One region of the Bradyrhizobium genosp. SA-4 str. CB756 genome, then DNA from elsewhere that is predicted to be linked to it. Evidence: predicted binding sites of a transcription regulator. Region 1 holds the regulator's gene; each other region holds the start of a gene.
What was found. The regulator PhoB, encoded in region 1, activates phosphate uptake and scavenging genes when phosphate is short. The targets are predictions, from matches to a motif close to TGTCATNNANCTGTCAT.

Region 1 (5,775 bases):
CAGCGTCTTGCCTTCGAGCGGCTTCACCGGCTGGTGCGCCTTCTGCTTCGCCTTCATCGCGGAGGATGCGGCGAGCATGCGCTTGAGCTCCGTCAGCGGCAGCTCGTTGATGTCGAGGAAATGCTTGGGTGAACTGCTCATCAGCTTGCCGCCCGCTTGTTGCCGGCAAGGGCCGTGCAGGCGCGCTCGAGCCGCGCGACGCTATCCTCGATCTCGGTTTCGGTGACGATGAGAGGCGGCAGGAAACGCACGACATTGTCGCCGGCGCCGACCGTGAGCAATTTTTCGTTGCGCAGCGCCGCGACCAGATCGCCGGAGGGCACCACGGCCTTGATGCCGATCAGGAGCCCCTCGCCGCGCACTTCGCTGACGACGTCGGGATGACGGTCGATCACGGAGGCGAGCTTCTGCTTGAGCAGCAGCGACATCTTCTGCACGTGATCGAAGAAGCCGGGCTTGAGCATGACGTCGAGAACGGCGTTCGCAGCCGAGATCGCGAGCGGATTGCCGCCGAAGGTCGAACCGTGCGAGCCGGGCCCCATGCCGGAGGCCGCCTCTGCGGTCGCCAGCACCGCGCCGATCGGGAAGCCGCCGCCGAGCGCTTTCGCCAGCGACATCACGTCAGGCGTCACGCCGGTGCGCCGATGCGCGAACAGATCGCCGGTGCGGCCCATGCCGGTCTGCACCTCGTCAAACGCGAGCAGCAGGCCCTTCTCGTTGCAGAGCTGGCGCAACGCCTTGAGGAAGGCGGGCGGCGACGAACGCACGCCGCCCTCACCCTGGATCGGCTCGATCAGGATGCCGGCGGTCTGCGGGCCGATCGCCTTCTTCACGGCCTCGATGTCGCCATGCGGCACCTGGTCGAAGCCGTCCATCGGCGGACCGAAACCTTCGAGATATTTTGCAGATCCCGTTGCAGCCAGTGTTGCCAGCGTGCGGCCGTGGAAGGCGCCTTCGAAGGTGATGATGCGGTAGCGCTCCGGATGCCCCTTGGAGAAGTGATGATGGCGGACCAGCTTGATCACGCCCTCCAGCGCTTCGGCGCCCGAATTGCAGAAGAACACGAAGTCCGCAAAGCTCTCGCTGCACAGGCGCGCGGCGAGCTTCTCGCCGTCGGGGCTCTGGAACAGGTTCGACATGTGCCACAGCTTCGTCGCCTGCTCCTGCAACGCCTTGACCAGCGCGGGATGGGCATGGCCGAGCGCGTTCACCGCGACGCCCGAAGTGAAGTCGAGATAGCGCTCGCCATTGGTCGCGATCAGCCAGCAGCCTTCGCCGCGCTCGAAACCGAGGTCGGCCCTGGCGAAAACGGGGAGCAAATGCGGCGCGGCGCTGTTGGTCATGACGATCACTTGGATGTTGCGGACGGCTTGAGTGCATTGCGCAACGCACCATTGACCGGCCCGGAAAACGAAACGTGCCGCCTTTTAAGGGCGGCACGTGCGACTATCTTATGCCTGGTGAGACGGGTGTCAATGCCGCCCGAAAGCCCCGGGAAACGCTGAATCCGTAGTCTTGCGGTGCCGATTTTGCGGGATTTTCACCACGGAACATGTGGAAGCGAGTCGGCGGACTCTTGCGCGCGAGTCACGCCATATTGTAGCGTTTGGACTGTCAGATACGACATCTCGTGCAGCAGTTCTGATCCCAAGAGTCCTCATGTACCGGCGTAAACGTTCGGGCGCATCCTGCGTGCCCGGCGAGCCTTAAGGGATTCTGGCGGCACGGGTTTTTCAAGGCTTAGGCATTCGCTGTGAGGCCCCAGGATGGCTGGCCGGCAGCGAGGGAAAGGGTGCAATGACGGTTTTGACCTGGTCCGATGATCGCGTCGAGCAGCTGAAGAAGCTCTGGGAGGCCGGACTTTCGGCCAGCCAGATCGCGGCCGAGCTCGGCAATGTGACCCGCAATGCCGTGATCGGCAAAGTGCACAGGCTCGGCCTGTCCGGCCGCGCCAAGAGCCCCTCATCGGCAGCGCCCCGGCCGCGCAAGGCCCGCCCCGCGCAGCACATGATGCGCGTGAGCCGTCCGATCTCGCGCGGCAACACCGCACTGGCGCAGGCCTTCGAGGTCGAGGTGGAGGCCGAGCCGGTCACCTACGATAACGTGGTGCCGATGAGCCAGCGGCTGTCGCTGCTGGAGCTGAACGAGGCGACCTGCCACTGGCCGGTCGGCGATCCCTCGAGCCCGGATTTCTTCTTCTGCGGCGGCAAGGCGCTTTCCGGCCTGCCCTATTGCGCGCAGCACTCGCGCGTCGCCTACCAGCCGGCGGCGGATCGTCGCCGTGCGCCGGCAAAGCCCGGCACGCGCTGAACGCTGCTTCAAACGACATCGTCCCGGCACGCGACCGGGACGACCCGTGACATAAAAAAGCGCGCCACTTGGCGCGCTTTTATTTTGCTCGCTTGCAATCGTTCTTACGTCTGCTCCGCCTTCGCAAAGCGGTCGTCGAGCGCGTAGCCGGCGCCGCGGACAGTGCGGATCGGGTCCTGCTCACGACCGAGATTGAGCAGCTTGCGCAGGCGGCCGATATGCACGTCGACGGTGCGTTCGTCGATGTAGATGTCACGGCCCCAGACGCTGTCGAGCAGCTGCTCGCGCGAGAACACGCGGCCCGGATGCTCGAGGAAGAACTCCAGCAGGCGATATTCGGTCGGGCCGAGATCGATCGGCCGGCCCGAGCGCGCGACGCGGCGCTTGTCGCGGTCGAGCTCGATGTCGCCATAGGCGAGCACGGTGGCGAGCCGCTCCGGGCTTGCGCGCCTGAGCAGGCCCTTCACGCGCGCCAGCAGCTCCGGCACCGAGAACGGCTTGACGATGTAATCGTCGGCGCCGGTCGCAAGCCCCCGCACCCGCTCGCTCTCCTCGCCGCGCGCGGTGAGCATGATGATCGGCAGCTGCTTGGTCTCCGGGCGGGTGCGCAGCCGCCGGCACAGCTCGATGCCGGAGAGGCCCGGCAGCATCCAGTCGAGCACGATCAGGTCGGGGATGTGTTCTTTGAGACGGGTGTCGGCGTCGTCGCCGCGCATCACCGTCTCGACGTCATAGCCGTCGCCTTCGAGGTTGTAGCGAAGCAGCTCGGTGAGAGCTTCCTCGTCTTCAACCACCATAATGCGTGCGCCCATGGTGTCGTCGCTCCTTGACTCTTCAGCTATTCGGGACCGTTGTGGCAAAGGTCGTCATGTCACCCTTCGGCCGCTTGTCGGTGATCGCCTGGCCCTCGATCATGTAGAACACGGTCTCGGCGATGTTGGTGGCATGGTCACCGATGCGCTCGATGTTCTTGGCGCAGAACATCAGGTGGATGCAGAACGAGATGTTGCGCGGATCCTCCATCATGTAGGTGAGGAGCTCGCGGAACAGCGAGGTGCAGATGGCGTCGACTTCCTCGTCGCCCTTCCACACCGCCATCGCCGCCGGCAGGTCGTGCGCGGCGTAGGCGTCCAGCACCGACTTAACCTGCTGCTGCACGAGGTCGGTCATGTGCTCGAGGCCGCGGAACAGCTTGAGCGGATGGAAGTCCGTCTCCAGCGCCGCGACGCGCTTGCCCATGTTCTTGGCGAGGTCGCCGATGCGCTCGAGATCGGTCGCGACGCGCATCGCGCCGACGATTTCGCGCAGGTCCACCGCCATCGGCTGGCGACGGGCGATGGTGAGAACGGCGCGCTCCTCGATCTTCTTCTGGAGCGCGTCGATCTCGGCGTCGGTCGCGACCACGCGCTGGCCGAGCGCGACGTCGCGGCGGATCAGCGCGTCGACGGAATCGACTATCATGCGCTCGGCGAGGCCGCCCATCTCGGCGACCAGGCGCGTGAGCTCCTGGAGGTCGGTGTCGAAGGCCTTTGCGGTATGTTCAGAACCCATATCCCGTCTCCTCAGCCGAACCGGCCGGTGATGTAATCCTGCGTCCGCCGATCGCTCGGCGACGTGAAGATCTTGCTGGTGTCGTCGAACTCGATCAGCTCGCCAAGATACATGAAGGCGGTCTTGTCAGAGACGCGGGCCGCCTGCTGCATGTTGTGGGTGACGATCGCGATCGTGTAGTTCTCGGACAGCTCCTGGATCAACTCCTCGACCTTGGCGGTCGAGATCGGGTCCAGTGCCGAGCAGGGCTCGTCGAACAGGATCACCTCGGGCCGCACCGCGACGGTGCGGGCGATGCAGAGGCGCTGCTGCTGGCCGCCCGAGAGCGACAGGCCGGACGCGTTGAGCTTGTCCTTGACCTCGTTCCAGAGGGCGCCACCGCGCAGCGCCTTCTCGACGCGGTCGTCCATCTCGGACTTCGAGATCTTCTCGTAGAGGCGGATGCCGAACGCGATGTTCTCGTAGATCGTCATCGGGAACGGCGTCGGCTTCTGGAACACCATGCCAACGCGGGCGCGCAGCAGGTTGAGGTCCAGCTTGGGGTCGAGGATGTTGGTCTGGTCGAGCATCAACTGACCGGTGACGCGCTGGCCCGGATAGAGGTCGTACATCCGGTTGAAGATGCGCAGCAGGGTCGACTTGCCGCAGCCCGACGGGCCGATGAACGCCGTGACGCGGTTGGTGCCGAGCGTCAGGTTGATGTTCTTCAGCGCGTGATGCTCGCCGTAATAGAAGTTGAGGTTGCGCACCGTCACCTTGGCCGGGGCTTCGGGTAGCGGCTGCGAGCCGTGCTGAACGGGCGTACTGACGGTAACTGACATATCGCTCATTTTGCGGTCCTCTCGGCGCTCAGGATGCGCGCGCCAATGTTCAAGGCAAGCACGGTCAACGTGATCAGCAGGGCGCCGCTCCAGGCGAGCTGCTTCCAGTAGGCGTAGGGGCTCTGCACGAAGTTGTTGATGGTCACCGGCAGGTTGGCCATCGTCTTGTTCAGGCTCAGGCTGAAGAACTGGTTCGACAGCGCGGTGAAGAGCAGCGGCGCGGTCTCGCCGGCGACGCGGGCGGTGGCCAGCATCACGCCGGTGATGAGGCCCGAGCGCGCGGCGCGATAGGCGATGCGCTTGATCACCAGCGAACGCGGCAGGCCGAGCGCGGAGGCCGCCTCGCGCAATGCGTTCGGCACCAGCAGCAGCATGTCCTCAGTCGTGCGCAGCACCACCGGAATGACGATCACGGCGAGCGCGAGGCAGCCGGCGATCGCCGAGAAGCCGCGCATCGGCACCACCACAGCGCCGTAGATGAACAGGCCGATGATGATCGAGGGTGCCGACAGCAGGATGTCGTTGATGAAGCGGATCACCGAGGTCAGCTTGTCGTTGCGGCCGTACTCGGCGAGATAGGTACCGGCGAACATGCCGAGCGGCGCGCCGATGCCGACGCCGAGCACGGTCATGATCACCGAGCCGACGATGGCGTTGAGTAGGCCGCCCTCGGTCGAGCCGGGCGGCGGGGTGTTTTCGGTGAAGACCTGGAGGTTGAGCCCGGTCAGGCCGTTGTAGAACAGCGTCAGCAGGATCAGCGCGAGCCAGGTGACGCCGAAGGCGGCGGCGGCGAGGCAGAGCGCGCGGATGACGATGTCCATGCGGCGGCGGCGTGCGTAAATCGGGTTCATGTTACTTCCCCGCTTTCTTTTCGAGACGCAGCAGCATCAGGCGCGCGGCTGCGAGCACGAAGAATGTCAGCACGAACAGCAGGAGGCCGAGCAGGATCAGGCCGGACTGGTGCAGGCCGTCGCTTTCGGCGAACTCGGACGCGATCGCCGCCGAGATCGTGGTGCCCGGGGCGAAGATCGACGAGGAGATGCGGAACGAGTTGCCGATGATGAAGGTCACCGCCATGGTCTCGCCGAGCGCG
Region 2 (5,775 bases), 4.7 Mb from region 1:
GGCGATGACGTCGCCAGACTTGATCTGCTCGCCCTCTTTCTTGAGCCACTTGGCGAGGTTGCCCTTCTCCATCGTGGGCGACAGCGCGGGCATCAGCACTTGAATTGGCATATCGACTCCAAAAGAAAGCTTGCGCGCGTTCAGCGGTAAACGTCGGTCCAGAGCTCGGCGGCATCCGGCTCGGGATCATGCTGGGCAAAGTCGGCGGACGCATTGACGATGTCGCGCACCTCGGCGTCGATCGCCTTGAGATCGGCCTCGCTGACCTTGGCCGCGAGCAAGCGGTTGCGCACCTGCTCGATCGGGTCCTGGTCGTGGCGAACCTTCTCGACCTCCTCGCGCGTGCGGTATTTTGCAGGGTCGGACATCGAGTGGCCGCGATAGCGGTAGGTCTGCATCTCCAGGATGAAGGGGCCCTTGCCGGCGCGGCACCAGGCCGCCGCCTCGTCGCCCGCAGCCTTCACGGCGCGGACGTCCATGCCGTCGACCTGCTTGCCGGGAATGTTGAAGGACGCACCGCGCTTGGAGAAGTCTTGCTGGGCAGAGGCGCGCGAGACCGAGGTGCCCATGGCGTAACGGTTGTTCTCGATGACGTAGATCACCGGCAGCTTCCACAGCTCGGCCATGTTGAAGCTCTCATAGACCTGGCCCTGGTTGGCCGCACCGTCGCCGAAATAGGTGACGCTGACGCTGTCGTTGCCGCGATAGTGATTGGCGAAGGCGAGGCCCGTGCCGAGCGAGACCTGGGCGCCGACGATGCCGTGACCGCCGTAGAAGTGCTTCTCCTTGCTGAACATGTGCATGGAGCCGCCCTTGCCCTTGGAATAGCCGCCGCGGCGGCCCGTGAGCTCGGCCATGACACCGTTGGCGTCCATGCCGGTGGCGAGCATATGGCCGTGGTCGCGATAGCCGGTGATGACCTGATCGCCCTCTTTCAGGGCCATCTGCATGCCGACCACCACGGCCTCCTGGCCGATATAGAGATGGCAGAAGCCGCCGATCGCACCCATGCCGTAGAGCTGGCCGGCCTTTTCCTCGAACCGCCGGATCAGGAGCATGTCGCGGAGCGCCTTGAGCTCCTGTTCCCTGGTGAATTCCGGGGGCGAACCGCCGTCGGTCTTGTCCTGCGCAGCGCCTGCGGCGGCTTTCTTGGGTGCGGCCATGGGAATTCCGGGTCAGAGAAAACTTCAGCCCTCTCTAACCCAAGTCAAACGCGGTTGGAAAGCACCGCAACGGAATAGCACGATTTTCATTATGCCGCACTGCAACGTGGCCGAAACTTTGCAAAACCTTTGGCGCCGATTGGGCAACATTAGCTCCGCGCCAATGCAGGCCGTGCCAGCAGATGCGGCAAGCATATCGGACACGCGCATCCCACGAGCAGAGACCCTTGGCGCGTGTCCGATTCGTACCGTCGGCCTTACCAGCCGAGCTCGCGCAGATAGGCTGTGCGGGCGGCAACGCCGGTGTGCGTGAAGTCGGTGAAGACCCCATCCACGCCGAGACGGAAAAATTTGAGATATTCGAGACCGGGATCGCCGTGATAATCGGCGGCGAGATATTTCTTCTCGTTCCGGAATGTGAAGACGTGCACGAACAGGCCGAGCTTGTGCGCACCGGCAACGAGGCTGGTCGGCTCCTGCGTCGATGCCTCCGGGGTCGATCCCTTGTAGGGCGTGCCGTCGGCGTTGCTGTCCTTCCACGGCGCGATCTTGAGCGGCACGATATAGGCCTTCCACGGCCCGATGCCGTCGGCATAGGCCTTGATCTCGGCAAGGCCCTCAGGGGTCAGCATCGCATCGTAGAGGCGCGCATCACCCGCAACCGTCCAGTCGAACGGACGTGAGCTCGTGATGTTGTTGAGCAGCACCTTGCCGGTCTTGAAGTCGATGCCGTTGCCGTCGATGAGCTGAACCTGCCGCGTCTGAAGCCCATGGCTGCGCATATATTTCAGGCTGCCGGGCTCGAAGCTCTGGACCAGGATGGGCGCATCCTTGGTGTTGAGGCCATTGTCCTTGATGATCTTGATCAGGGCATCCTCGAGCGGACGGCTGCCGGGCGCACCGCAGCCGTTTGCGATGGCCTGGGCATTGTTCCAGGTCGGGTTCTTGGTCTCGGGATAGACCAGGATGGGACGCCCGGTCGCCTTGCCCTTGGCCTTGGCGATGTCGATGACGTCCTGGAAGCTGATGACCGGGAATTTGCCGTTGAAGACTTTTGGCCGTTCGTTGGCGGCATCGTAGGTCGTGCCGGCGATCCATTCCTTCAGCTCGGCCATGGTGAAGTCGGTGATCGACCAGTCATTGGTGTGGTCCTCGCCGTCCACGATCAGCGACTTCAGCACCGATTTCGGATCGGCGGGATCCGTAAGATCAGTCAGATAATCAGCAGGCGCGGTCGGGGAAGCCGGCGCCTTGACGCGCACGCCGGGCACGGTGCGCTTGCGGGCCGCAACAGTCGCGTTGGTCTTGGCGACCTCGGCCACATTGGTGTTGTCGCTGAGCCAGGGGTTATGGCGCACCACCAGGACGCAGTCCTTGGTCAGGTGCAAATCCTCTTCGAGCGCGTCGGTGCCGAGCGCCGCGGCAAGCTCGTACGATGCCTCGGTCTCTTCGGCCACCAACCCCGGCAGGCCGCGATGGCCGAGGATCAGCGGGGGCTTGCCGTCGAGGGTCGGGACCTGCTTGGCACCAGCCGGAGCCGGGCCGGTCTGTGCGAAGGCCATCGACAGGGGAAGGAGCGCCGCGCCGACCAGCATCGCTCCAATACGCACCGTCCGACGTGAACGATTGTCCTGCATGACAAGCCTCCATCTTTGCGCAGCATCGCGTCAAAACGCCACAAGGGCGAGCCTGTCGTCTTGTCTCAATTCTCTGACAGGCGGATGACGGCGGGTGCGCAATGATAGATGCGCACAGGCGGCGCCGCCATGACGCCGCCTCTGCCTTGCCATCAGGGCTTGCCGATCAGAAGAAGCCGAGCTTCTTCGGGCTATAGCTGACCAGGAGGTTCTTGGTCTGCTGATAGTGATCGAGCATCATCTTGTGGGTCTCGCGGCCGACACCCGACTGCTTGTAGCCGCCGAAGGCCGCATGCGCGGGATAGGCATGGTAGCAATTGGTCCAGACCCGGCCGGCCTGGATCGCCCTTCCGAAGCGGTAGCAGCGGTTGGCATCGCGGCTCCAGACGCCGGCCCCGAGGCCATAGAGCGTGTCGTTGGCGATCGCGAGCGCCTCATCGTCGGTCTTGAAGGTCGTGACCGAGACCACGGGGCCAAAGATCTCCTCCTGGAAGATGCGCATCTTGTTGTTGCCTTCGAACACCGTCGGCTGGACGTAGAAGCCGCCGGCGAGATCGCCCGCGAGCTCGGCGCGTCCGCCGCCGGCCAGCACCTTGGCGCCCTCCTGCTTGCCGATATCGATATAGGAGAGGATCTTTGCGAGCTGCTCGCTGGAGGCCTGTGCGCCGATCATGGTGTCGGCCGCGCGCGGGTCGCCCTGCTTGATCGCGGCGACGCGCTTGAGCGCCCGCTCCATGAAGCGGTCGTAGATGTCGGCATGGACCAGCGCCCGGCTCGGACAGGTGCAAACCTCGCCCTGGTTCAGCGCGAACATGACGAAGCCTTCGATCGCCTTGTCGAAGAAGTCGTCGTCTTCAGCAGTGACGTCGCTGAAGAAGATATTCGGCGACTTGCCGCCGAGCTCCAGCGTGACAGGGATGAGGTTCTGGCTGGCATATTGCATGATCAGCCGGCCCGTCGTGGTCTCGCCGGTGAAGGCGATCTTGGCGATCCGCGGGCTCGACGCCAGCGGCTTGCCGGCCTCGAGGCCAAAACCGTTGACGATGTTGAGGACGCCTGGGGGCAGGAGATCGCCGATGATCTCGGCCCAGACCATGATCGAGGCCGGCGTCTGCTCGGCTGGCTTGAGCACCACGCAATTGCCGGCGGCGAGCGCGGGGGCGAGCTTCCAGCACGCCATCAACAATGGGAAGTTCCAGGGAATGATCTGGCCGACCACGCCGAGCGGCTCATGGAAATGATAGGCGATGGTGTCGTGGTCGATCTCGCCGATCGAGCCTTCCTGCGCGCGGACGACGCCGGCGAAGTAGCGGAAGTGATCGATCGCCAGCGGCAGGTCGGCAGCGCGGGTCTCGCGGATTGGCTTGCCGTTGTCCCAGGTCTCGGCGATCGCGAGGCGCTCGAGATTCTCCTCCATGCGGTCGGCGATCTTGTTCAGGATGGCGGCGCGCTCGGCGACGCTGGTGCGACCCCACGCGGCCTTGGCAGCATGGGCCGCATCGAGCGCGGCCTCGACGTCCTGCGCATCGGAGCGCGCAATCTTGCATACGATCTGGCCGTTCACCGGCGAGGCATTGTCGAAATATTTGCCGGCGATGGGTGCTGTGAACTTGCCGCCGATGAAATTGTCGTAGCGTTCGGCGAAGGGGCTTTGGGTGACGCCGAGGAATTCCACCTTGTTCATTGCTCACTCCCGATGTTGATGTTTGCGCGATCCGCCGTGTATTCACGACTTGCGCCGACGATCTCGCGGGAGGTGGTTTCTGTCAGCCCTGATAGAAGCGATGGCCGGGCGGGAGTGTCGCAGTTCTGCGACAGTCGCGGGGGAGATGGGACGCTCGCGGCCTCCACATCGTCATTGCGAGGACGATGGCCTAATGCCTGATATCGAACCGCTTCAGCTTCCGGTGCAGCGTGGCGCGGCTGACGCCGAGGGCTTTGGCGGCGGCCGAGACATTGCCGCCGGCGCGGAGCAGCGCCCGCTGCAACACCGCGCGCTGGCCGCCGGCAAGGTGATCATGCGCGGCATCGCCACCGAGCAGATCGGCCGCGGGCACCGGCCGCATCGCCCTGCCCGGCGCGATCCCCAGTCCCGCGCGGGCGGTGCGGGTCGCGCCGATCACGAGATCGTCCGCATCGACCGCGACGAGGCCGATCGACTGGCCGTCCGGACCTTGCGTCAGCACGATGCGGGCATGAGCAAACGCCCGGCGAAACAAGTCGGCCTCGATGCGCCTTGCCGCCTCGCCGGCCGCGAGCGCGATCAGGCTGGAGAACGCATCGGTGCGGTCGGCGCGGCAGGAGGAGACGTCGAGCACGCCGGCGAAAGCTGCCTCGTGATCGTAGATCGGAACGGCGGTGCAGCTCAGCAGCGTGTTGCGGGTGAAGAAGTGCTGATCACGGTCGATCGTCAGCGGCCGCTGCTCGACGACGCAGGTGCCGATGCCGTTGGTGCCCTCATGCTCCTCGCTCCAGAGTGCACCGGTCCACAGGCCCCAGGACTGAAACGTGGCATCGTCGGCCGGCGTGCCGCGGCGGTCGACCGGCACGCCCTCGCCGTCGGCGAGCAACACGCAACAACCGGCCGCGCCGACAGCCTGGTAGAGCCGGTCCATGGCGCCTTGCGCGGCGGCAAGCAGCGGCGCGATGCGCTCGCGCGCCTGCCGCAACTCGGCGTCGCTGAGCCGCACCGGCAGATTGCGGCCGGCGGGATCGAGATGATGCAAGCGGGACGAACGGCACCATGAGGCCACCAGCGCGGAACGCGCGGCCTGGCCTGACGCAATGGCGGCCTCGACACGGGCCGCGTGATGCCGGGACATTGGCCCATTCATCACTGTTTCCTCCGGGTGGCAGTCTAGGCTGTGCCGGCACGACCCGGTTGATCTGCGTCAACTCAGGCCGACAGCATAGAAAGCCATGAGCCAGCGCCGGCACTGCCGTCAAGCGGCAGTCCGGTTCCATGCTTGCGACTT
Region 3 (5,775 bases), 3.7 Mb from region 1:
ATCGCGGGAATGAGGTACCTCGAAGGAGGTAGGCTGAATTCCCTCTTGAAGTGCTTGACCGGACGATCCTTGCATTGCGGATGGGTGAAATCGATCCGATACGCGATCGCCATACGCGTCACAAGCACCCGAAGCACGTTGACGAGGATGACGGGATACGCGTCTTTCGTGGCCTGCTCATTGGCGGGGCGGTGAGCCTGCTGCTCTGGTTATGCATCGCAGTTACATTCACAATGATCGTCAAGGGTCATCTATTTCACCGAGGGGAGCGAACGAGCATCCCTAAGTGAGTGGCGACGGGCAGCGACGAACGCCCGGGACTTGCAGCCGGTTGCGAAGGAACGCGCTATCCATCGGCACACAATAAGCCCGGTCATGATGTCCTGAGACGTCGTCACTGGCGAGCATGTCACTACCGCCGGTTTCGGCGGCGGCAGCGACGTGTGTATCGATGATCAACGCTTGATGGTCACCGTTTGGGGAGCGACGCCATCACCTCGCCCGCGTCTCCGTCCTCGAGGCAAGGGGTAACGGTCAATGGGAGCAGGTCAGACCATTGCGCGAGCCAACGATACATGGCTTTTGGATCACTCGATTCAGAGATCGCAAATCCCTGTCCATTCATGCCATGCCAACGACCCAGCATCTTGACGCCCTCGGGTGGCGCGCCTCCGGTCTCCAGAAAGCGGGCGACGGCTGCATTGAAGGTGCCTTGGGGTACGCTCCAGGTGGTTATGAATTTCATGCGATTCTCCCATCACTAGAATTATCGGATGAATGTCGCGGCTGTGCCGCATACGCACGATAGCGCCGGCGTCTCGAATGACAACGGCGAAAGAATAGGTGCGCCGGTTTTGATCCAACGCGCCATCCCCGGGCACGGCCGCGATCCTTCCGGCGCACGGCAATCGCAGTCGAACATTCGCAGTAGGTTGTCATGCCTTGCGGCGCAGAGCGGACCTGCAAAGCGTAAGACGACTATTTGCCATCGTTCCAGATGTCGGTGGCGAGCTTCCAGTCGTCTCCGACTTTCTCCCACACAACGACATATTTGCCGGTGATTTCCTGCGGTGCCGATCCCTTTGTCTTCAGGACGAACGTGCCGATCTCGCGTGCCGCGGAAGGCCCAAGCGGTTTGACATCCACCGTTGTGAGCTTCGGATCGGTCGCTTGTTCTGCCATGCCTTTCCACATGGCCTCGATGGCTGTTCGGCCCTGCACCATCGCGGAGCCGGGCGGGAATGCGATCGCGTCGGCGGTGTAGAGGGACGCAATCCCGGCAAAATCGCCCTTGTTGAACAGTTCGATCCATTTCGCATTGTTCGCATCAATCTCGGCCTTCTGGGCCAAAGCCGGCGCGCTCAACGAGATCACGATTGTCATCACTGACGCTATGTTGCGCATGATCATCTCCAGACCCAATGTACGATGCGGCTGCAGGGCAGCCGTCTGTCTCGAAGTGGATGCGTTGAATGACGCATCCCAGACCGGGGCAGGCGCAACGGCAATTCCGGGGAATTACCGTCAGCACCATTGACGAAGCTGCACAGTGGAGATTGCCGGCGGTCGCGACCGGCGCAGTGCGTGAGGGTCGCAGTGAGTTTGAGGCCCGAGGTTTCGCTGACGTGCCGCTAGGACCTAGCGCAGCTTACCGATCTTTGGTGCATGAGCCCGGTGTTTGCGCGTCGCGCGATGATACGCCGCGACGTGTCCGTTGAAGCCTGGACAGAGGCGTCCCGCACAGTCCTGCGATGGTGCCATTATGCCGGTGTGTTGCCCGACGTGTCAAATCCGCTTGCGGGACGGGCACGTCATTGATCCGCCATGCCCCGGGCTACTGTGCATGGGGTTGTTTTCGAATTTTTGTTTGGAGCGCCTCGAGCGAGGCGCTCTTCACGCGCTCTCCGTCTCCCGGTGCACGTCGTGCACCACGAGGCCCATGCCTTCCTCGGGCATCTTGATCCAGTCGCGGCGCTTCAGGGTGCGCTTGGTGTCCTCGTAGCCAGAGGTCCAGTGCTCGCGCATCGAGGTGCCCGAGAACTCGTGGTCCTTGGCGTCGCCCTCATAGGCCTTCTGCTGGTAGATCAGATGCAGGATCGCGATCTCCGGCATGTTGCGCAGGCTCGCCTTGAGCTGGCGGTCCTCGTCGGACAGCTGCTCGTCCGGGATCTTCGCCAGGGCCTTGTAGAGCAGGACCTTGAGATTGTGGGTGCGGCGGTAGACGTCGGTGTTGTGGCGCGTGCGCGAGGAATACATGATGTCCTTGTGGCGGGCCATCACGTCCTGGATCGAGCGCGGCAGCACGCCGCGGGCGCTGAACAGGTCGACCTGGAACACCAGCGAGTTGAGCGCGTCCTCCTGGTCGAGCAGATGCTGCAGCGGCGTATTGGAGACGATGCCGCCATCCCAGAAATGATCGGTGCCGATCCGCACCATCGGCAGCGCCGGGGGCAGGGCGCCGGAGGCCATGATGTGCTCCGGCTCAATCTCGTCATGGGCGTTGTCGAAATAGATGAAGTTGCCGGAGAGCACGTTGACCGCGCCGACCGCGAAGCGGACCTTCTTCTCGTTGATGAGGTCGAAGTCGACGAGCTCGAGCAGGCTCTCCTTCAGCGGCATCGTGTCGTAATAGCTGGTCGCGGTCCTGGCGCCGACCGGGCTGAACCAGGGATTGATCTGGTGCGGGGTGAAGAAGCCGGGTTGGCCCATCGCCGACGTCATCCAGGCGCTGTAGAGATTGCGCCATTGGCGGAAGACGTCGCCGTCAGGCGTGTAGTGCCAGATCTTGCGGTTGGTGATGCGCTCCCAGAAGATGCGCAGCGCCTCCAGCCGCTTCTCCGGCTTGTTGCCGGCGATGATGGCGGAATTGATCGCACCGATCGAAACGCCGCACACCCAGTCGGGCTCGATGCCGGCCTCGTGCAGCGCCTGGTAGACGCCGGCCTGGTAGGCACCGAGTGCGCCGCCGCCTTGCAGCACCAGCGCGACGCGGTCGCAGCGCTCGGGCCGCCAGCCGCGCGAAGGGGGCTGGTGGGTCGAATGTGTCGGTTGCGACGTACGGGCGTCCATGGGCGATGCCTCCTGCCTATTCCAAACGATTGCGTCCGGTGGTGACGACCTGATGACAATTGCGGCGCCGATGCATCGTCCGCATGCATGCTGGCCGCAGCGGGAATGGCGGCAGGTCGCGCGGCTGACGGAAATCCTTCACATCGCAGTCAATGACGGCGGCTAGCAATTTGCATAATATCCGCGAACCGGCGCGCGGACGTCACAGAGGCATCACACAGGAGATCAAGATGCGCAGGGAAGACGTGCTGAGACTTCCGTCGATGCCGGCTGCGGGACCGAGCTATCCGGCCGGTCCGTACCGCTTCGTCAACCGCGAATTCCTGGTCATCACCTACGAAACCGATCCGGACCTGATCCGCGCCGGCCTGCCTGAGCCGCTGGAGCCGATCGACCAGTCGATCGTGCATTACGAATGGATCAAGATGCCGGACTCCTCCGGCTTCGGCAGCTACACTGAATCCGGCCTCGTCATTCCCGCGCGCCTCAACGGCGAGGAGGTCAACTTCGTCTCGCAGATGTATCTGGACGATGATCCGCCGATCGCCGCCGGCCGCGAGATCTGGGGCTTTCCAAAGAAGTACGCCCATCCGAAACTCGAGATCGTCAAGGACACGCTGACGGGCACGCTGGAATACGCCGGCCAGCTCGTCGCCATGGGCACCATGGGCTACAAGCACGAGAGCATGGCCGGCAACGGCGATCTCACCCGCGCCACGCTGTCGAAGACGCAAGTTAATCTGAAGATGATCCCCGGCGTCGACGGCCGGCTCGAGGTCTGCCAGCTCGTTGCGATCAACCTGATCGACATCGTGCCGAAGGGCTCGTGGATGGGGCCGGGCCGGCTGCATCTGGTGCCGCATGTCAATGCGCCGGTTGCCGACTTCCCGGTTCGCCGTTGCCTCGGCGCGCACCATTACATCGCCGACCTGACGCTGCCGTTCGGCCGCGTCGTCCACGACTACGTCAAGGAAGCCGAAGCCGCCGCGACGGGGCTGGCCGCCGAGTAGGGCGGCTCGCCATCATCAAACTGTAACAAAGCCGTAATTGAGTACCCCGCGTGGGTCCGGAAGATGCCGTCAGCCATCTTCCGGAGCGGGGCATCTGTTGACGGTTGGGGTTGGCCATGGCTGAGCCGGCAAAGCTTGTCAGCGCGATAGGGAACACCGAGCCCGCTATTCCCGGCCTGGTCTGGGCATTCCGCCTGCACAGCGACGGTAGCGCCGAGCCGCTTCCGATCGACCAGCCGATCGAGTTCACTCATGATGGCCGGCTCTGGCTGCATTTCAACCTGACAGATGGTCGCGTGCGGCCGTGGATCGCGGCATCGCCGCTGCCGCCGCTCGCGCGCGAGCTGCTGCTGTCGAACGACACGTTCCAGCAGCTCCACGTCATCGACCATTGCGTCTACGGCGTGTTCTCCGATCTCGTGCGCGAGATCGACAGCGCGACGGAGGAGACCGCGTTCCTGCGCTTCGCCATGACCGAGCATCTGCTGGTCTCCGGCCGCCATCAGGCGCTGTGCTCGGCGGATGCGACGCGCCGCGTGCTCGAAGGCGGCTACCGCGTCGACAATGTCGCTCATCTCCTGGAGAAGATCGTCGACGAGGTCGCCGACACGCTCGACCGGATGGCCGACAAGCTCGGCCAGGAAATCGACGACATCGAGGAGCGCATTCTCGCCGATGAGGCCAAGCCCGAGATGCGCCGCAATCTCGGCCGCCTGCGCCGGACCTGCGTCCGCCTGCATCGCCAGCTCACCGGCCTGCGCGTGCTGTTCCACCGGCTCGACCAGAAGAACACCGACCACCTTGCGCCAAGCTTGCGCATCCATGCCGGCAAGCTGGCGCAGCGGCTGGACGGTCTCGACCACGACATCGTCGAGCTGCGCGAGCGCAGCCGCCTGCTCGAGGAGGAGCTGCGCTTCAAGAACGAGGAGGAGAGCAACCGCCACCTCCACACGCTCTCGATCGTGACCTCGCTGTTGCTGCCGCCGACGCTGATCACCGGCATCTTCGGCATGAACACCAAGGGCCTGCCGCTCACCGACGTCGACGAGGGCTTCATCTGGGCGGCTGCGATGATGATCTGCTCGGTCGGTGCGGCCTATCTGTTCATGCGGCGCACAGGCATCTTCAAAAAATAGCCTGCCGTGACCGGAACTGCCCACAGATTGCTGCTGCAAAGCGCCGCCGCCATTGCGCTCGCCCTGGCGAGCACGGATGCATTCGCCGGCGCCAAGGACGAGAGCGCGGCCGAATGGCTGTTTCCGAAATGGTTCAACGAGTGGCATGACGGCCTCGCCAACAAGGGCCTGAATTTCGGCGCCACCTACATCGCGGACAACATTGCCAACGTTTCCGGCGGCGTGAAGCGCGGCGCCATCCATTTCGGCCGCCTCGACCTGTCGATCGATGCCGATCTCGACAAGCTGGTCGGCTGGACCGGCGGCCGCTTCTACGCCAACGGCTTCGTGATCTACGGCCAGGGGCTCTCGCGCAACTACGTGGTGAATCTCGCGACCATCAGCGAGATCGAGGCGCTGCCGGACCAGCGGCTCTACAACGCCTATTTCGAGCAGAGTTTTTTCAACGACCGCCTCAACATCAGGGCCGGTCAGCAGGCCGCCGACGTCGAGTTCTTCGACAGCCAGACCGACGACCTCTTCATCAACGGCACCTTCGGCTGGCCGGCGATCAAGGCGAG
Region 4 (5,775 bases), 170 kb from region 1:
GGCCGCAATGGCGCCGTGTCGTCGACGAGGATGATGTCGGCCCGGCGGCACTCCGCGAGCACGCCGCGATCGGTGAGGCCGGTCGCGCGCGCAGGTCCCGCAGAAACGAGGCTCCAGGCCTCGGTCAGCGGCAACACGCCGTCGGCGGCGAGGCGGAACGCGGCGAGCAGCTGCGCGGGATAGTAATAGTCCGAGGCCAGGACCGAGCAGAGCCCCTTGGCGATCATGTCGGACGCCTTGGTCCAGCCGGTGTGGCTGCCGCCGCGCACGACGTTCGGCGCGCCGTAGACGATGGCATCGCCATGGCTTGCCGCGGCGCGCGCCGTCTCCTCGTTGATCGGAAACTCCGCGATGTCAGCGCCAAGCTCGCGAAACTCCCGGCGCATCGCCGGTGTCGCGTCGTCATGCGAGAGCATCCGCACTTCGGCTGCGCGAGCAACCGCGGCCAGTCGCGAGACGGAAGCCGGAACCTCTGCGGCGCGCGCGACCACGCGATCGACCAGCTTGTCAAAATCCTCAGCCGACAGCCCCGTGCGCTCGACCATGCGGTTGCGCTTGCGCGGCTTGGCCATATCGGCAACCGTGCCGTCCATGTGGTCGTTGAAGGCGAACAGGTCGACGCGGCCTTCGGCGAGCCACTGGGTCATCTCGGCCTCGGCGTCGAGATTGTAGGTCTCGTGCCTCAGGTGGAAGCGGGTGTCGGCGGCGAATTGCGGACGCTGGCGTTCGATCGCCTCCATCAGCCCGCGTGCGTTGTCGGCGCTGCGCAGGCCCGGCTCCCACGAGCAGGTGGTGGCGTGGAACACAGTGGTGATACCGTTGCTGATCGCCTGGCGGTCGCTGTCGGCGAGCGCGACGTCGATCGGAAAGTCGACGCCGGCGCGCGGCATCATCTGCCGCTCGAAGGCGTCGCCATGGAGGTCGACGATGCCGGGCAGCACCAGGAGATTGCGCGCATCGATCGAAAGCCGCGCCCGGCCGCGCGAGGCATCGACCTCGGCGATATCAGTTCCGGACACGAGAAGCGATGTCTCGATGAGCTCGGTGCCGATCAGGGCCCGGCCGCCCTCAATGAAAATGTCTGTCACGCGACCGCGCTTCGTTTGCTGGTTGTGGAACTCGTCCGTGCTTCGTATGCCGCGAGAAAATCTTCAATCCCGAGTTTGCGGAAATTGGGTAGCGCCTCACGCAATTTGTCGTGATCCCAATCCCACCACGCGAGCTTGGCAAGTCGTCCGGCGATTTCTTCCGAGAACCGGCGCCGCACGATGCGCGCCGGATTGCCGGCGACGATGGTGTAGGCCGGCACGTCCTTGGTGACGATGGCGCCGGCCGCGATCACCGCGCCGGTGCCGATGTTGCGCCCCGGCAGCACGATGGCGCCGTGGCCGATCCAGACGTCATGGCCGATATGGACGTGGTGCTGGCGCCGCCAGTCGAAGAACTCGGTGTCGTCGCTTTCGCCTTCGAAATAGGCGCTGGAACGATAAGTGAAGTGCGCTTGCGTAGCGCGATGCATCGGATGATTGCCCGGATTGATCCGCGTCATCGCCGCGATCGAGCAGAACTTTCCGATCGTCGTGTAGGTGATCTGGGCGTCGTTCACGACATAGGAGTAATCGCCCATCGCGACTTCGTGCAGGATGGTGCGCGCGCCGACCTCGGTATAGGCGCCGAGCCTGGTCTCATGCAGTTTTGCGGAAGCATCGATGGTCGGTTGAACCGAAAGCTTCTTACCGGCCATGTTACATCCGTAATGCGAGGGCGGGCACTCCTCTTCGAGTGGCTTGATGACGATGTCATGACGCGGTGATGACAGGGGACGAGGTGTGTAGGATCGCCGCACCGCAACGCGTGTGTCACACAAGTGTCAAGCGCCGGCGTTAGCGGTGGCTTCCAGCTACTCTGGAGCCCTGCATGCTGGTGGTTGAAGGTCTGACGTGCCGCTTCGGCGCAAAAGCCGCGGTGGACGACGCTTCGTTTCAAATTTCCCCCGGCGGCTTCGTCGGTGTGATCGGGCGCTCCGGCGCCGGCAAGTCGACCCTGCTGCGGACCATCAACCGTCTCGTGACGCCGACGCAGGGCCGCATCGTGTTCGACGGTCTGGACGTCACCGCGTTGCGCGGCAAGGAACTGCGGCAGTGGCGGGCGCGTTCGGCCATGATCTTCCAGCAGTTCAACCTGGTCGGCCGGCTCGACGTGCTGACCAACGTCCTGATGGGGCGCCTCGCCACCATCCCGGCCTGGCGCTCGCTCTCACAGATCTGGCCAGAGCACGACAAGGCGCTGGCGATGTCCGCGCTCGAACAGTTCGACATCGCTTCGCTCGCCGCCCAGCGCGCCGACCAGCTTTCCGGCGGCCAGCAGCAGCGCGTGGCGATCGCCCGCGCCCTGGTGCAGCAGCCCGACATCATCCTCGCCGACGAGCCGATCGCCTCGCTCGACCCGCGCAACACCAAGATCGTGATGGATGCGCTTTTGCGCATCAACAAGCACTTCGGCATCACCGTGCTCTGCAACCTGCATTCGCTCGATCTGGCGCGCACCTATTGCGATCGCCTGATCGGCATGGCGGCGGGCCGCGTGGTGTTCGACGGCGCCCCGTCGGCGCTGACCGACCTCGTTGCGCGTGAGCTCTACGATCTCGAAGCCGCCGACGTCATGGGCGGAGCATCTGCACCGGCGCCCGAGGGCGTTCCCGCACTTGGAACGGCTGCGGCGGCCTGAGCCGCGCCGCTTCCGTTATTGCCCAGTTTTTGCGTCAACCGATCCCAACCGATCAAGAGGGTATCATGATCACTCGCAGACTCATCCTTGCTGGCGCTGCCGCGCTCGCTTTCGCCTCGTCGGCCTCCGCCGAAGACTGGAAAGCCAAATATCCCGAGCTGACCTTCGCCGTTGTTCCGGCCGAGAACGCCTCCGGCGTCACCGAGCGCTGGACCCCGTTCGTGGAATATCTCTCGAAGCAGCTCGGCGTGAAGGTCACGCTGCGCATCGCCAACGACTACGCCGCCGTGATCGAAGGCCAGCGCGCCGGCAACATCCACATCGCCAGCTACGGCTCGGCTTCGTTCGCCCGCGCCCGCCTGACCGGCGTCAAGACCGACGCCTTCGCCAACGACATCAACGCCGACGGCTCGACCGGCTACTACTCGGTGTTCTTCGTCAAGGCGAGCAGCCCCTACAAGAAGGTCGACGACCTCAAGGGCAAGAACCTCGGCCTCGTCGACCCGAACTCGACCTCCGGCAACAACGTGCCGCGCTTCGAGCTCGACAAGATGGGCATCGTGGATGCCGACAGCTATTTCAGCAAGGTCGTCTTCACCGGTAGCCACGAGAACGCCATGCTGGCGCTGTCGCAGGGCACGGTCGATGTTGCCGCCAACCAGTGGACCAGCGACGACGATTCCACGCTGGCGCAGATGCTGACCAAGGGCATGCTGAAGAACGCCGATGGCTCGGCGATGAAGAAGGACGACTTCCGTATCATCCACAAGTCGGCGCCGATCATCAACGGCCCCTATGCCTACAACTCCGACCTGCCGGAAGACGCCAAGGCCGCGATCGCCAAGGCGTTCTTCGAGGCGCCGACCAAGGACAAGGCCGCGTTCGACCGTCTCTCCGACGGCCAGAAGAAGGGTTTTCATCCCGCCACCACCAAGGACTGGGATGGCACGATCGAACTGATCAAGTTCGTCGATGCGCTGCGTAAGAAGAAGGCGTCCTGAGCTTTCGGGACGAGCTACTCGAGCCGGGTCGACGGACCCGGCTCTTTCTCTTTTTTTGACCGACCACTGTTCCTGATCCGATGACCGTCGCGGTTTCGATCCTCCCCGAGCAGCAGCTCGCCGCGCTCAACGCGGCCTACCGTCAGGCGGTCGCACGCAAGCGGCTTCGCCTTCTGTTGGGAGTCGTGATCTTCGCCGCCGCGCTGGTTCTCGCCGCCATCGGCGCCGAGGTGAACCTGCGCACGCTGTTCACCTATTTCGGCAACTTCATCAGCTATTTCGACCGCATCCTCACGCTCGACAACGGCCAGCGGGTCTGGACCGATTTCGGCGAGTGGCTCTGGGGTTGGCGCAAATGGCTGAAGATGCTGGGCGAGACCCTGCTGATCTCCTATGTCGGCACGCTGATCGGCGCGACCTTCGCCTTTGGCCTGAACTTCTTCGCCGCTGAAAACACCTCGCCGTCGTCCTGGCTGCGCTTCGCGGTCCGCCGCCTGCTCGAATTCGCGCGCACTGTGCCCGGCATCGTGTTCGCGCTGGTCTTCGTGATCGCCTTCGGGCTCGGACCAATGGCCGGCGTGCTCGCGATCGCGATCCACTCCACCGGCGCGCTCGGCAAGCTGTTTTCCGAGATCGTCGAGAACGCCGACATGAAGCCGGTCGAAGGCATCCGCTCGACCGGCGCGAGCTGGCTCGCCTGCATGCGGTTTGCGATCCTGCCGCAGGTCACCGCGGGCTACGCCAGCTATGCGCTGCTGCGCTTCGAGATCAATGTCCGCGAGGCCTCGGTGATGGGTTTCGTCGGCGCCGGCGGCATCGGCCAGGAACTCGTCGTCGCAATCCGCAAGTTCTACTACTCCGACGTCAGCGCGATCCTGCTGTTCATCATCATCACCGTCTTCATCATCGACATCTCCACCGGCTGGCTGCGTGGCCGTCTGTTCGGCAGGGAGGCGCGGACGTGACGCCGCAGGAGGTCGATACGCGCGAGATGCGTGCGCGCTACCCCGACGTGTTCGACCGGCCGGCCTCGGCGCGGCTCGCGATGCCGGCGATGATCGTCGCGGCGTTCGCGATCCTGATTTACGGCCTCGTCGATCTCGATTTCTCGCCGTCGCGGTTCTTCGCAGGCCTGAGCCAGCTCGGCTGGATCAGCCTCATGATGATCCCGCCGGATCCGGGCTCCTCGCTGCCGATCTATCTGAAGGCGCTCGGCGAGACGCTCTCGATCGCGCTGCTCGGCACCACGCTGGCGGCAGTGTTCGCGCTGCCGGTCAGCCTGCTCGCCGCGCGCAACGTAATACCCTCGCAGATCCTGCGCTTTCCCGTGCGCCGCTTCCTCGATTCGATCCGCGGTGTCGATACGCTGATCTGGGCGCTGGTGTGGATCAACGTCGTCGGGCTCGGTCCGTTCGCCGGCGTGCTCGCCATCGCCGTGTCGGATTTCGGTGCGTTCGGAAAACTGTTCTCGGAAGCGATCGAGGGCGCCGACCAGAAGCAGGTCGAGGGCATCCGCGCCTCCGGCGGCAGCGCGCTGCACGAGATCCGTTTTGGTCTGTTGCCGCAGGTCCTGCCCGTGATCGCCGGCCAGGTGCTCTATTTCATCGAATCCAACACCCGCTCGGCCACCATCATCGGCATCGTCGGCGCCGGCGGCATCGGCCTCCAGCTCGCCGAGCAGATCCGCGTCCTGGAATGGCAGAAGGTATCGTTCCTGATCCTGATGATCCTGGTCGCCGTCGCCGCGATCGATTTCATCTCGGGCAAGCTTCGGTTTGCGATCATTGGGCGAAGGGCGGTCGCCTGAGCACAGGTGCCGTAGGGTGGGCAAAGCGAAGCGTGCCCACCACTTTTCGCGAATCTCGGAAAGATGGTGGGCACGGCGCGATCGCGCCTTTGCCCACCCTACGGGTCCGGTTTCGTGGAGAGAGACCCCCTACGACTCCACCAAGAACTCCACCCGCTCCGCCGCAAAGCGTGAGTGCTTGGTCACCAGCGGCTTACCGGCGAGATCGTGGTCGGTGGCGTCGACCACCAGGATCGGCCG

Region 2: a site for PhoB is predicted at 2,874-2,890, ahead of BRAGE_RS0113980 (glycerophosphodiester phosphodiesterase family protein). Genes of this name have one in related genera too.
Region 3: a site for PhoB is predicted at 3,111-3,127, ahead of BRAGE_RS0119055 (acetoacetate decarboxylase). Genes of this name have one in related genera too.
Region 4: a site for PhoB is predicted at 1,802-1,818, ahead of phnC (phosphonate ABC transporter ATP-binding protein). Genes of this name have one in related genera too.

Annotation. Positions count from the first base shown of each region.
Region 1 is NZ_KI421499.1:7,512,676-7,518,450, forward strand. It holds gene argF (ornithine carbamoyltransferase) at 1-141, opposite strand, end outside; gene BRAGE_RS0136370 (aspartate aminotransferase family protein) at 141-1,343, opposite strand; gene BRAGE_RS0136375 (GcrA family cell cycle regulator) at 1,798-2,310, shown strand; gene phoB (phosphate regulon transcriptional regulator PhoB) at 2,415-3,122, opposite strand; gene phoU (phosphate signaling complex protein PhoU) at 3,145-3,861, opposite strand; gene pstB (phosphate ABC transporter ATP-binding protein PstB) at 3,873-4,691, opposite strand; gene pstA (phosphate ABC transporter permease PstA) at 4,688-5,533, opposite strand; gene pstC (phosphate ABC transporter permease subunit PstC) at 5,535-5,775, opposite strand, start outside.
Region 2 is NZ_KI421499.1:2,836,087-2,841,861, reverse strand. It holds gene BRAGE_RS0113990 (pyruvate dehydrogenase complex E1 component subunit beta) at 1-111, opposite strand, end outside; gene pdhA (pyruvate dehydrogenase (acetyl-transferring) E1 component subunit alpha) at 141-1,163, opposite strand; gene BRAGE_RS0113980 (glycerophosphodiester phosphodiesterase family protein) at 1,421-2,800, opposite strand; gene adh (aldehyde dehydrogenase) at 2,967-4,484, opposite strand; gene BRAGE_RS0113970 (helix-turn-helix domain-containing protein) at 4,675-5,634, opposite strand.
Region 3 is NZ_KI421499.1:3,852,314-3,858,088, reverse strand. It holds gene BRAGE_RS0119075 (DUF3303 domain-containing protein) at 470-745, opposite strand; gene BRAGE_RS0119070 (YybH family protein) at 979-1,404, opposite strand; gene BRAGE_RS0119065 (patatin-like phospholipase family protein) at 1,894-3,069, opposite strand; gene BRAGE_RS0119055 (acetoacetate decarboxylase) at 3,300-4,079, shown strand; gene BRAGE_RS0119050 (transporter) at 4,196-5,215, shown strand; gene BRAGE_RS0119045 (carbohydrate porin) at 5,222-5,775, shown strand, end outside.
Region 4 is NZ_KI421499.1:7,344,465-7,350,239, reverse strand. It holds gene BRAGE_RS0135615 (alpha-D-ribose 1-methylphosphonate 5-triphosphate diphosphatase) at 1-1,088, opposite strand, end outside; gene BRAGE_RS0135610 (chloramphenicol acetyltransferase) at 1,085-1,744, opposite strand; gene phnC (phosphonate ABC transporter ATP-binding protein) at 1,918-2,727, shown strand; gene phnD (phosphonate ABC transporter substrate-binding protein) at 2,793-3,728, shown strand; gene phnE (phosphonate ABC transporter, permease protein PhnE) at 3,809-4,693, shown strand; gene phnE (phosphonate ABC transporter, permease protein PhnE) at 4,720-5,535, shown strand; gene phnF (phosphonate metabolism transcriptional regulator PhnF) at 5,665-5,775, opposite strand, start outside.